DNA from 4 places in the Bacillus sp. BC08 genome. Region 3 is predicted to be linked to each of the others. Evidence: riboswitches for the same ligand, from Rfam matches in the RefSeq annotation. Region 3 holds a riboswitch; each other region holds the start of a gene.
What was found. A riboswitch is a leader RNA that binds a small molecule or an ion and turns the genes downstream of it on or off. The one in region 3 is predicted to bind thiamine pyrophosphate.

Region 1 (3,163 bases), on a different contig from region 3:
ATTACCTGTCCAATTCCTTCATCCATCTGTACACCATATGAAATAATGAATGGCTTTTTCTCGTTTTTATCATTTTCTTTAAGAGTAGCAAGTAGTTCTTCACAGCCTTTTCCGCTTCTTGCAACGACAGGAACGACTGTTACACCTAATCGTTCTGATAATCGTTTTACATCAATTACAATGCCTCTTTGCTTTGCCACATCAACCATATTTAATCCGATTGAGACTGGCTTTCCAAATTCAAGTAATTGCAGCGTTAAATGCATGTTTCGCTCGAATTGTGAAGAATCCACTATATTTAACATATGATGAAATTCATCTGTTAGTAGAAAATTTGTAACGACACCTTCATCACGCGAAACTGGATTCAAATCATAAACACCTGGTAAATCAATTAATGTCCCTTGCTTATCTTTTAATTTACCAACTTTCTTTTCTACTGTTACACCGCTCCAGTTCCCTACATACTCATAAGAACCAGTAAGTGCATTAAATAATGATGTCTTCCCTGTATTTGGATTCCCTAGCAAAGCTACCTTATTCACGCTAATTCCACCTTTATCATTTTCGCGTCACAATGACGAATACTAATTAACTGTCCACGACACTCCAATGTACAAGGACCTTTGAACATCGCCTTTTGCTTCATGCGAAGTTCGCTTCCTTCAGAAAGACCGAAAGCAGCCAATCTTCTCTTTAGTAAATAATCTAAAGACTGAACACTTTTCACTAGCACTTTCTCACCGATTTTAATATCTACTAAGCTCATAACCTTCCCCCTCAGAAGAGAATGATAATTATTTTCAGAAAAATTATAGCACACTCTATTTCAATTGGACTATACCCTTTTGCTTCATATTTATTAACATTTCACTACAATTCTATTTCAATAATTGTCATACTACATTCGTTTGCCATTCTCATCCATTTCGCTTACAATAAACAATAGCAAATAAAGAATCTCGTTATCACTGGGGGAGCCATGCCGCTGAGAGGGAACACTTCGTTCCGACCCTTCGAACCTGTTAGTTAATGCTAACGCAGGGATTGTGCAAACGTCCGAAATACATACCTCTTTTTTATTTACGTATTTCGTATCCTCCTATGATATCTATTCTTTTTTGTACAACTTGGATTTAGGGGGAGACAACATGCGTAACACCAATTTACAAGCGATGATCGAATCTGCAATTCTTGCAGCCTTCGCCTTGGTCATCGACATTTTACCACTTTCAATCAAACTATCAGCAACAGGCGGTTCCATCTCATTCGCTATGATTCCTATTTTTATTATCGCATACCGCTGGGGCTTCAAAATGGCTTTCTTAGGAGGCTTAATTTGGGGATTATTACAAATTGTCGTAGGCGATGCCATTATCGTCACACCAATTCAAGTACTAATTGAATACTTCGTTGCTTTCGCATTCATTGGATTTGCTGGTCTATTCTATCGTCCAATTCAAAAAGCACTTTTAACATCCAATGAAAATAGCTTAGAACAATCCAGTTTAAGTAGCCGTAAAGACAAACCTTTACAAAAACAAAACGAAGGAAAGAAAGTTATTGGTTACATTATTCTTGCTACATTTGTTGGTAGCTTCGCTCGCTACTTCTGTCACTTTATCGCTGGAATTATTTTCTGGGGACAATATGCACCAAAAGGTCAATCAGCAGTTCTATATTCTTTAATATTTAACGGTAGCACAATGATTGGTTCCTATATTCTATGTACCGTTTTACTTATCTTTTTATTTCTTACTTCACCACGTTTATTCAAAAGCATCAATGCTTATCAACTGAACTCGAAGAAAAAGAGCGCTTAATGAGCGCTCTTTTTTTCATATCGTAATATCGATTAAAAATACAATAAATGCACAAAAGAAAATAAATACCATTATACTTAGCCACTTGCTATGCACGGTTCATCGACTCCTTACATAACCTCATTTTCTAACCAGATTATATCGCTTAAAAATAAAGATTAGGTAAAGATAATATGAAAATAAGTTAAAAAAGCGTAGATTACATTGTCTACGCTTTTTTCGATAAATAGAAGTAAAATAATACACCATCTTCTGTATTTTCTGCCCCATATTCAGCATCATGTAGTTCTAAAATGTTCTTTGAAATGGCAAGCCCAAGCCCCGTCCCACCTTGTGAACGCTGACGAGCTGTATCCACGCGATAAAAACGATCCCAAATTTTATCTAATTGTTCTTCTTCAATGTGAGTACCTTTATTTTCAATACATACTTTTATACAATCTTTTTCATCTATTGTAGAAATAATAATATCTTCTTTATTTGGTGTATAACGTATGGCATTCGTAATGAAGTTCACGATGACTTGTTCAATCCGTCCTTGATTTGCGACTACTTCAAATGAGCATATATTTTTATGCACATGCAGTTCTTTTTTCTCTATGTCCACAGAAAGGTGTTCACATATATCTTCAATTACTGTATCAATATAAAATGGATCCTTTTTCATTTTATATGTGCCTGACTCAAATTTAGCTAACTCCAGCATATCCAAAATTAAAGTATCCATTTTGTCTACTTCTCGTTCCATCGCTTGAAAATAGTACTCTTTTTTATGCTCAGCTACTCCATCTTTTAAAATAGAAATACAGCTTTTCATAATACTCAGCGGTGTTTTTAGTTCATGCGAAACACCAGAAATGAATTCTTTCCGCGTATTTTCTAACTTTCTTTCCTTTTCAATATCTTCTTCTAACTGTCCAATATGCGAATGGAGTTTATTCGATAGCACATTAATATTTTTCGATAAATCCCCAATTTCATCTTTTGAAGTAATCGGTATTTTTTCTGTGAAATCTAAGTGCGCTATTTTCTTCGTTGTATCATTTATTTTTAATAACGGCTTTGCAATTTGTTTAGAGTAATAGAACGAAGCTAGAAAAATGAGAACGACTACAAATGCAATGATGTAAATGTAGTAATCTTGCACCATTTGTACAGCTTCATCTACAGGTTGTAAGGAAGCCATCGCATATATATATGTTACAGATCCATCTTTTTCTTTTATCGGTTTCATTAATAATTTATATTTTATATCATTTTTTTCATAATCCATTGTCTTTGTTGAATATTCTATTTGATTACTCTCTTTTAGTACTACATCCGTTTGAAATTCTTTTATA
Region 2 (3,163 bases), on a different contig from region 3:
TTTACCTTCAAAATCTTTCGGTGAAGTCATGTTATCTTTCTTAAGCGATGCAAAAGCTGAAGTGTTATGCTGAATAATCGCTCCGACAGATACAACAGGAATACCTTCTACACGAGCCAACGTTACATTTTCTTGTGCGCTTATTGCGAAGTCAGCTTTTCCTGAAGCTATCATTTGCTCCGCTGTCACATTATCACCAGGCTGAATAATTTCTACATCTAAGCCTTGCTTTTTATAATAATCTTTCGCTTGCGCTACATATAAGCCAGTATGATTCGTATTTGGAAACCAATCTAATACTACTTTTACTTTTTGATCTTTACTTGCACTTTCTTCTTTCTTCGCCGGATTACATCCAGCCACACCTACTGCTAATAAGGCAGCTAACATAACTTTTAAACCTTTTTTCATTTTCTGCCGTCCTTTCTATATATCCACGGTGCTGTTATTCTTGCCATAAACTCCACGATAAAATACAGACATAATGTCACCATAACAATAATTGCTGCCACACCAAATACTCGGGCTGTTAAAAAGGATTTTGTAGCTCTTGTAAGCATAACTCCTAATCCTTCACTGGCACCGAGCCATTCCCCAATAATCGCTCCCATTACGCTATATGTAACTGCAATTTTTAAACCTGAGAAAAAGTATGGAAGCACTGCTGGAAACTTTACTTTCTGGTAAACTTGCCATTTCGTTGCCTTCATCGTTTGCAACAACTTCAACATATTTTTATCTACCGTTTGAAAACCTTCTAAAATGCTAAGTGCAATCGGGAAGAAACAAACGAGTATTACTACCATTACTTTCGGTAGCATTCCATATCCAAACCAAATAATAAATAACGGTGCAAGTACAACGATTGGAATCGTTTGCGAAATAACAAGCAACGGATTTATTAAAATACGAAATAAAGGGATAACATCCATAATAATTGCAATACTTGTCCCAATTAAAATCGCAAAAAACAGTCCGATTAGAACCTCTTGTAACGTTTGCATCGTATTCGGTAATAGTAAATCTTTCATTCCAATTAATTCTTGAACAATGGCAGAAGGCTTGGGTAAGATCCACGGTTCAATTTTAAATAATGAAACAGATCCTTCCCATATCGCAATGAGAAGGATAAGCCAAATAGTTGTAATTATTTTAGATTGCTTCTGGTTTTGCATATTCATCACGGTACTTCCAAACCTTTTCATCTATCGTTACACCAGTGCTTGGACGATAATGGATTTTAATAGAAGTAATCACTTCCTCTGCTCCAGCATCCACACAAGCTTGTTGCGCACGTTTAATGACATCAAGAAGTACATCTAATTCTCCTTCCAGCGTTGTTTCCATTGCCCCTACTTCATAACGAACTCCCGATTGTTGTACAACCTCAATTGCTTTATCAACAACAGAATACACATCTTTGTTCTTCGCTTGTGGTACTACTGAAAATGAAATTGTAACTTGTTGTGACATAGTAAAATCCCCCTTATAAAATGAAATGTTCAAACAAGAAAAGGCTTTCCTACTGCGTAGGAAAGCCTTGTATGCAAGTTATTATAGAATAACATATGCTACATCACTTTAAGTAACTCCCTACGCTGGCATTATCCAGATCAGGTTGAGGGTCGATGTTTGTTTACATCCTCTCAGCCAATTGGCTCCCCGGTCCTTAATTCGTTTTCATTGTAGCATGATTTATTTTATTGAACAAACAAAAGCGCGTATAATCATTTCATTTAACTTTTGAATTCTCCTATTAACTCTTGTAACTCCTGCGAAAGCCAGCTTAAAGAACTAGCTAATTCCGCAATATCTTGTACAGACATTTCCTGCTCTTTCATACTTTCTTCAACATTACTACTACTATTCGCATACGTATTTGCAATAAGTGATAGTTCATTTACAATCCGCACAATATTTTGGCTATTTTGCAATATATCACTTGAATTGTCAGAAACAACTCTAACCTGATTTGTAACAGATTGTGCTGATTTTGAAACCCCACCAAAGAAAGCACCACTACTTTCAACAAGTTTCATACCCGATTCTACTTCTTTTAAGGTATTTTTCATTGAAACAACAGCTTCTTCCGTACCAGCTCGTGTTTCCCCTATTAATTTTGCTATATCTTTTGCTGATACTTCGGTCTGCTCTGCTAATTTACGCACTTCATCCGCAACAACGACAAATCCCTCACCAGTTTCCTCAACACGTGAAGATTTAATAAAAGCATTTAGAGCTAGCGAATTCGTTTGATTTGAAATACCGGTAATTACTGTTACAATATCACTAATTTCTTTTGATCTTGTTTCCAAAGAATAAATAATAGAAGATAAATCTTGTACTGCATTTTGTATTATGTTCATTTGATTAATCGTCTGTTCAATAATACCATTTCCTTTTACTGAATGATGCTTTGTACCTTCAGACTCTTTCGCCATTTGTTTTGCAGTATTAGTTATCTCTTCCATCCTATCTTCCATTTCATATATAATATCTAAATACTTTGGTACTGCAGTTTCCTGTAATTGAATGCCAGCCCTTAACTCAACTATAGAACTTACGATTCCTTGGACTGCCATGCTATTCTCTTTCGTACTCACTGACAATTCTTGTGAAGATGAGGAAACCTGTTCTGCTGTTTGCTTCACTTTATCTATAATCCCTTTAAACTTCTCGATGGTATTATTAAAATACGCATTAATAATACCAATATCATCTGGTCTTTCCTCTAATTTAATACTTAAGTCACCTTCACCGACTTGGCGCAATCCTTCACGTAAATCCCGCAATGGAGCAAGTGCGTTACGTACGATTAGGAATTGAATAACCGTTGCAATTAAAACAGAAATACAAATAAACATTAAACCTTGTATAATGAACTTTTCTTTTGTCATAGGAACAATAGAGGCATCTACATCGGCTGCGACAATTGCCACAATATTATCTTTCTCATCTTTAATTGGCTCTAATATCGTTACCCATGATCCCAATGCGTCTTCATATACTACTGTCATGTTTGCTTTTTTTGTGCTCATTACTTTATCATATGCTTCCATCCAAAGATCTGGTTGTTTATAATATTCCCCCGGTCTTACTTCAACAACATTTGCTAAACCTGTGGACAAATCAATGATTTGTAGCTCACCTTTTTCATTTTTTT
Region 3 (3,163 bases):
CTCTTTCCATTGTTCAAACAGCCATTCTTGCAAAGATGCCTTCGTTAAAGCATCCAACGCGCTAAACGGTTCATCTAACAACAATATCTCCCCGCCTGTTAATAAAGTTCGAATGAAAGATACGCGTTGCCTCATACCACCAGATAAATCTTTCGGATATTTTGTCTCATATCCTTGTAAGCCAAATTTATGTAACAGTTCCTTTGCCTTTATTTGTGCTTCTTTCTTCTGTACACCTTGGCATTCTAGCGGCAAGGCCGCATTCTCAATAATCGTTCTCCATGGCAGGAGCATATCTTTTTGGGGCATATACCCTACAGGATGGCTCTTTGTTTCTGTCAACTCTATCTGTCCAGTACTCGCTTCTTCTAAACCTGTAATAAGGCGAAATAAAGTACTTTTCCCACATCCACTCGGTCCGATAATACTTACAAACTCTTTATCTTGTATAGAAGCATTTAATTCATTGATGATTGGTTTCTCATCATAATGAAAAGAAACATTATGAAACTGTAGTATGTTCTTGCTCCTCAAATCCCCACATCTCCTTACGATAGGACATATCCCAGAATAAATATTCAAATCGACTGGAATATAGGAAAATCTCCTCTAATCGATCTAGCTCTTTTTCAGACTTTCCAACTGCCATTTCATTTAATAAATCTATTAACCAAATACAAAGGTTACCGTATTCTTCAGAACTATATCCTTGAATCCACTCTCCAAAGAACTCATGATCTCTTGCTCCAGGAATATCATTTAAACGCTTTCCAATTTCCCAATAGCTCCACATACATGGAAGAAGTGCTGCTATTAATTCCGCAAGTGTGCCGTTTTGAGATACAGACATCATGTAATTTGTATAAGCTAAATTTTTAGCAGATGGTTTTGCTGACTCTATCTCCTCTATAGAAATTCCAAGCCTTTTTGCATACTGTTTATGAATCGTCATTTCTCCATTTAATATTCCATCAATTTGTTCAGCGAATTTCCCCATTACTTGTGGATTCGTTGCCTTTACAACACCAATCGCATATAGCTTTGCATAATCTAACAAATATAAATAATCTTGAATAATGTAATACTGAAACTTATCTTTTTCTAACGTACCATCCCCCATACCTACTACAAACGGATGATTATGACTCATCTCCCAAACTGGTTGTACAGTTTCTAATAATCTATCGCAAAATTTCATTTCCCTATCCCCTTCCGGTATGTGTATATAAATAAAAAACCACTTCTAAATAAGAAGTGGTTACAGCAAATAAAATTATAATTTATTCGTTGCTCCACTTCCCTTCGCTAGTATTACCTAGATCAGGTGTTATAAGGGTTAAGGATTATTCCTCTCTCAGCACAACAAGCACCCCTAGTGGTTTCAATATGAAATTTTCAAATAAAAAAGCCCCGTTTCTATACGCAAAGAAACGGGGACTCATTATTAGTGTCCGAATTGCTTCCCTACGCTAGCATAATCTAGATCAGGTAATGAAAAGGATCAAAGGCTTACGGCCTACTCTCAGCTGGCAACACCAGCTCTCCTAGCAAACTATGAAATTAACACTGTCAGTATAACATCGTAATAAGACATCATCAACTGTTTTAATTTTCTCAATTGTCAACAAAATAACGAAACTATATAATACTTATATTCTATCTTAGAAATTTTAATCCCAATTAATTGGATAAAAAGGAATTATTATCCTCAAAAAATTTATTTTTATATTGATTTCATATTACATTTATGTGAATACACCCACTATATTATATCTTTATACTATAATAAAATTACAACTATACAACTAGAGGAGGTCTCTATTATATGAATATGAAAGCTACTGCTTTAACAGCAACTACTATCGCAATTGCCTCTTTACTTCCTTCTATGGGAGAAACAAATGTACAAACAGCCAACGCTGAACAATTATCTAATGTGAAAATTGGATATGTCAAAGTCGATCAAGTAGCCTTACATACAAAAGATAACGCAAATAGCTCATCAATTGATACAATTCGCTTTAATACGAAAGTAAACATACTTGAAACAACAAATGGTTGGTATAAAGTATCTGTTAATAATAAAGTCGGTTATGTACAAAAAGATGCTATTCTACTAAAAAACAAACTTCAATCTAATAATCAATACATTGTTAATGCCAATGCATTAAACGTTCGTTCTGAACCTAATTTAGAATCTTCAATTTTAGATGTATTACCAAATGGGAAATTCGTTACCATTCAAGAAGAACAAGGCGAGTGGTATAAAATTTTACATAATGGCAAAACAGGTTACGTACAAAAAGCGTTCGTGTCTAATGGTTCACAGCCTTTAGTAAAAGGCATCACAGTTCAAAATAATACGAAATACACAGTTGCAACACCTAAACTTAATGTACGTAGCAACGCTAGTACAAATAGTGCACTACTTGGTTCATTACAAAATGGTACACAAATACAAGTAGTGGAAACTGTGGGAACTTGGTATAAAATTCGTTTTGGCACAGGATACGGATACGTGGCAAAACATTATGTGATGCAAAATCAAACACAATCACAAGCTCAAACAGCTCAACCTACTTCCATTCCAGCTGTGTTCAAATTCCCTACTCAAGGAAGAATTAGCTCAACCTTTGATATACGCTGGGAACAAATGCATTATGGTATAGATATCGCAGCTCAAGGTAATGTCTCTATCCAGGCGGCAGCTGCAGGTAAAGTTGTGAAATCATATTATTCAGCTAGCTATGGCAATGTTGTGTTCATCTCCCATCAAATAAACGGGAAATTATATACAACAGTCTATGCTCACATGAAAGATCGCACTGTACAAGTTGGTGATCAAGTACAAGCTGGACAATTAGTAGGTCATATGGGAAACACAGGTCATTCATACGGGCAACATCTTCATTTTGAATTACACAATGGAGAATGGAATTTTGAAAAAACAAATGCAGTAAACCCACTGCCATATTTAGTTAGGTAAATTGTATGCCACGCAATATCAATATACCTCTCTTAATTGAATACTTAGCCTTTTTAGGTTTAATCTGTTGTTTAATCATTTACAATACAAACACTGTATTTTTATCTATTATCATTGCTTTTGTTGCTTTAGAAATTATGATGGAAGCCTTTCAAGTGCAACTAAAACAAAAAATTG
Region 4 (3,163 bases), on a different contig from region 3:
CGGTATCGCTTGGATGGGAGATACTTTCTTTAACGGAAACTTAAATATGATTCAAGGATCAATTCAACACCTAGTAACAAGTGCACCATGGCTATTTGCCATCGCATTATTCATTCTATCTATTTTACTATACAGTCAAGCCGCAACAGTACGTGCTTTAATGCCTCTTGGATTATCACTCGGTATTCCACCAGCACTACTAATCGCGATGTTCCCTGCAGTAAATGGATACTTCTTCATTCCAAACTATGGAACAATTGTTGCTGCCATTAACTTTGATCGCACTGGTACAACTGGCATTGGTAAATATGTTTTAAACCATAGCTTTATGATTCCAGGTCTAATCGCAACGTTCACTTCTATCGGAATTGGAATGCTCTTAATTTCAATTATGTTTTAAAGAAAAAGCACAAACCTACAATTGTAAAAGGTTTGTGCTTTTTTAATCAAACGTTTGTTTAAATATTTTTAACCGACCATTCTTCCATTATGTTCTTTACTATTTGTGTGAAGTTTCTTTTTCCTACAAACTCCTGTTTACTTCCTCCACTAACTTCTTCGTACTTTCATACGCAGATTCCGCTAAACTAATCGCAGAAATAACTGAAACACCGTCCGCCCCTGCTTCTATAACTGAAGCTGTATTTTCAATTGTAATGCCACCAATCCCAACGATTGGTGTTGTAATTCCTTGTTCTCTAAAATGAGCTAAACCTTTCGTTCCTTGAACTGCTTTCGTATCTTTTTTCGTACTCGTTGGAAAAACAGGGCCAACACCTAAATAATCAGCTCCGTTTTCAATTGCCCAGCGTGCTTCTTCAATTGTATGTGTAGATACACCAACAATTTTATCCCCCATTTTTTCACGAACAGAAGTAATTCCTTCATCATCTTGTCCAACATGCACGCCATCTGCATCTAACTCGATAGCTAGTTCCACATCATCATTTACAATGAATGGGACACCGTACTCCTTACAAATCGCTTGTAATTCTTTTGCGAAACAAATACGTTTCTCTCCCGTTAAAGCCCCTTCCCCTTTTTCACGGAATTGAAAAATTGTTATACCGCCTTCAAGTGCACCTCTCAACACTTGTAGTGGCTCCTTCGTACAATTGTTACTTCCCATAATAAAGTATACTGATAACAATCTAGACATTTCAGCCTTTGTAATACGCGACATCTAATTTCCCTCCTTACTATATAAGCTCAATCTTCCCATACTTCTCAATATCATCTGAAGTTGTATTCGCTAACTGATTTAAAAATTCAATTTGGAAACTACCAGGTCCCTGCTCCACTGTCTTAGCAGCTGCCAGTTCCGCAGCTACACCATAAAACGTTAATGCAGCTACTGCTGCCTTTACATAATCCTTTTCTACTGCTACAAATGCTCCTATTACAGAAGTTAGTAAACAACCAGTTCCCGTAACTTTCGTTAAAATAGGGTGACCATTTCGAACAAGAATCGTTCGCTCTCCATCTGTAACAACATCTTCTTTTCCAGTAATCACCGCAACTGTATTTAATTCATCAGCTGCCTGCCTTGCAATACTTACGACATTTCCATTTCCAGCACCGACGTCTACCCCTTTGATTTCCCATCTCTCATTAATAACGTTCGCTATTTCAGCTGCATTTCCACGGATAATCGCTAAATCAATTTCGGCCGGAATATGTCTCGCAACTTCTGTTCGATACGATGTTGCTCCTGCACCAACTGGATCAAACAATACTGGTACATTGTTCACATTTGCTGATTTACTCGCAAGTAACATCGCTTCTACTTCTTCAGGACGAAGTGTCCCCATATTTAATACTAACGCTCCAGCAATGCTAGCCATTTCTGCCACTTCTTCTTTTGCATACGCCATTACAGGCGATGCCCCTAACGCTAACAAACCGTTAGCTGTAAAGTTTGTTACAACAACATTTGTAATATTATGAACGAGCGGATTAGATTCTCTCACCAAATCCACTACTTTACTAATTTCTTTCATATTCATTCTTCTCATCCCCTAACTATAGTGATGGGAGATACACAAAAAGACACTTTGCGCGTACGCAAAGTGCCTGAACATGTGCTTTTACACTCTCCCTACGCTGGCATTATCCAACAGGTTCAAATGGTCAATGACGGATTAGTCATACTCTCAGTTTGCATCCACAAACTCCCATGTGTTTAGTATTCATCTACTTCAAAGTCTACTCTTATTCTAGTAAAATAACAAGTTCTTTCCTTTTATAGAATGATAGAGATCATAACTCTCCTGATTCAACCATTCTTCTCCTTTATATAAGTAAAACTCTCACACGTATATTTCATCACAAATAACTCAAACCGTCAGCAAGACTGAATAGAACAAAGATGTATGCTATATTTAACGTATGGAAATTTGAAAGGATGTTTTTAAATATGGCAAAAAGTATTGTAATTGCTGAAAAACCTTCTGTTGCACGTGATATCGCACGTGTACTGAAATGTGATAAAAAAGGGAACGGCTATCTTGAAGGTAGTAAATATATTGTTACTTGGGCTTTAGGTCATCTCGTTACATTAGCTGATCCAGAAAGCTATGATGTGAAATATAAACAATGGAATTTAGAAGATTTACCGATGCTACCTGAGCGTTTGAAATTAACGGTTATTAAACAAACAGGGAAGCAATTTAATGCTGTGAAGAGTCAGCTTCTTAGAAAAGATGTAAATGACATTATTGTAGCGACAGATGCTGGACGTGAGGGAGAATTAGTCGCTCGTTGGATTATTGATAAGGTTCGAGTTAACAAACCAATCAAACGTCTATGGATTTCATCTGTTACTGATAAAGCGATTAAAGATGGATTCGCTAATTTAAAACCAGGTAAAGCATATGACAATTTATACGCTTCAGCAGTTGCACGTTCAGAAGCTGACTGGTATATCGGTCTTAACGCGACTCGCGCTTTAACGACTCGCTTTAATGCCCAGCTGAATTGCGGCCGTGTACAAACACCTACTGTCGCTATGATTGCTAATCGTGAAGATGAAATAAAGAACTTCAAAGCTCAAACTTACTACGGCATCGAAGCACAAACGACGAATCAGTTAAAGCTGACTTGGCAAGATGCTAACGGTAATAGCCGCAGTTTTAATAAAGAAAAAATTGATGGCATTGTAAAA

Region 1: another riboswitch for thiamine pyrophosphate. It lies ahead of ACXVYO_RS18300 (energy-coupled thiamine transporter ThiT); the one in region 3 lies ahead of tenA (thiaminase II).
Region 2: another riboswitch for thiamine pyrophosphate. It lies ahead of ACXVYO_RS10150 (MTH1187 family thiamine-binding protein); the one in region 3 lies ahead of tenA (thiaminase II).
Region 4: another riboswitch for thiamine pyrophosphate. It lies ahead of thiM (hydroxyethylthiazole kinase); the one in region 3 lies ahead of tenA (thiaminase II).

Annotation. Positions count from the first base shown of each region.
Region 1 covers NZ_JBTGPA010000035.1:63,674-66,836, reverse strand. Annotated here, with positions in the region: gene feoB (ferrous iron transport protein B) at 1-545, opposite strand, end outside; gene ACXVYO_RS18305 (FeoA family protein) at 542-769, opposite strand; TPP riboswitch at 964-1,065, shown strand; gene ACXVYO_RS18300 (energy-coupled thiamine transporter ThiT) at 1,152-1,823, shown strand; gene ACXVYO_RS18295 (sensor histidine kinase) at 2,032-3,163, opposite strand, start outside.
Region 2 covers NZ_JBTGPA010000030.1:96,587-99,749, forward strand. Annotated here, with positions in the region: gene ACXVYO_RS10140 (ABC transporter substrate-binding protein) at 1-411, opposite strand, end outside; gene ACXVYO_RS10145 (ABC transporter permease) at 408-1,181, opposite strand; gene ACXVYO_RS10150 (MTH1187 family thiamine-binding protein) at 1,153-1,473, opposite strand; TPP riboswitch at 1,574-1,675, opposite strand; gene ACXVYO_RS10155 (methyl-accepting chemotaxis protein) at 1,737-3,163, opposite strand, start outside.
Region 3 covers NZ_JBTGPA010000034.1:334,565-337,727, forward strand. Annotated here, with positions in the region: gene ACXVYO_RS17815 (ABC transporter ATP-binding protein) at 1-534, opposite strand, end outside; gene tenA (thiaminase II) at 503-1,198, opposite strand; TPP riboswitch at 1,281-1,384, opposite strand; TPP riboswitch at 1,445-1,556, opposite strand; gene ACXVYO_RS17825 (SH3 domain-containing protein) at 1,826-2,986, shown strand; gene ACXVYO_RS17830 (hypothetical protein) at 2,992-3,163, shown strand, end outside.
Region 4 covers NZ_JBTGPA010000030.1:101,488-104,650, forward strand. Annotated here, with positions in the region: gene ACXVYO_RS10160 (anaerobic C4-dicarboxylate transporter family protein) at 1-400, shown strand, start outside; gene thiE (thiamine phosphate synthase) at 524-1,183, opposite strand; gene thiM (hydroxyethylthiazole kinase) at 1,200-2,006, opposite strand; TPP riboswitch at 2,079-2,188, opposite strand; gene topB (DNA topoisomerase III) at 2,417-3,163, shown strand, end outside.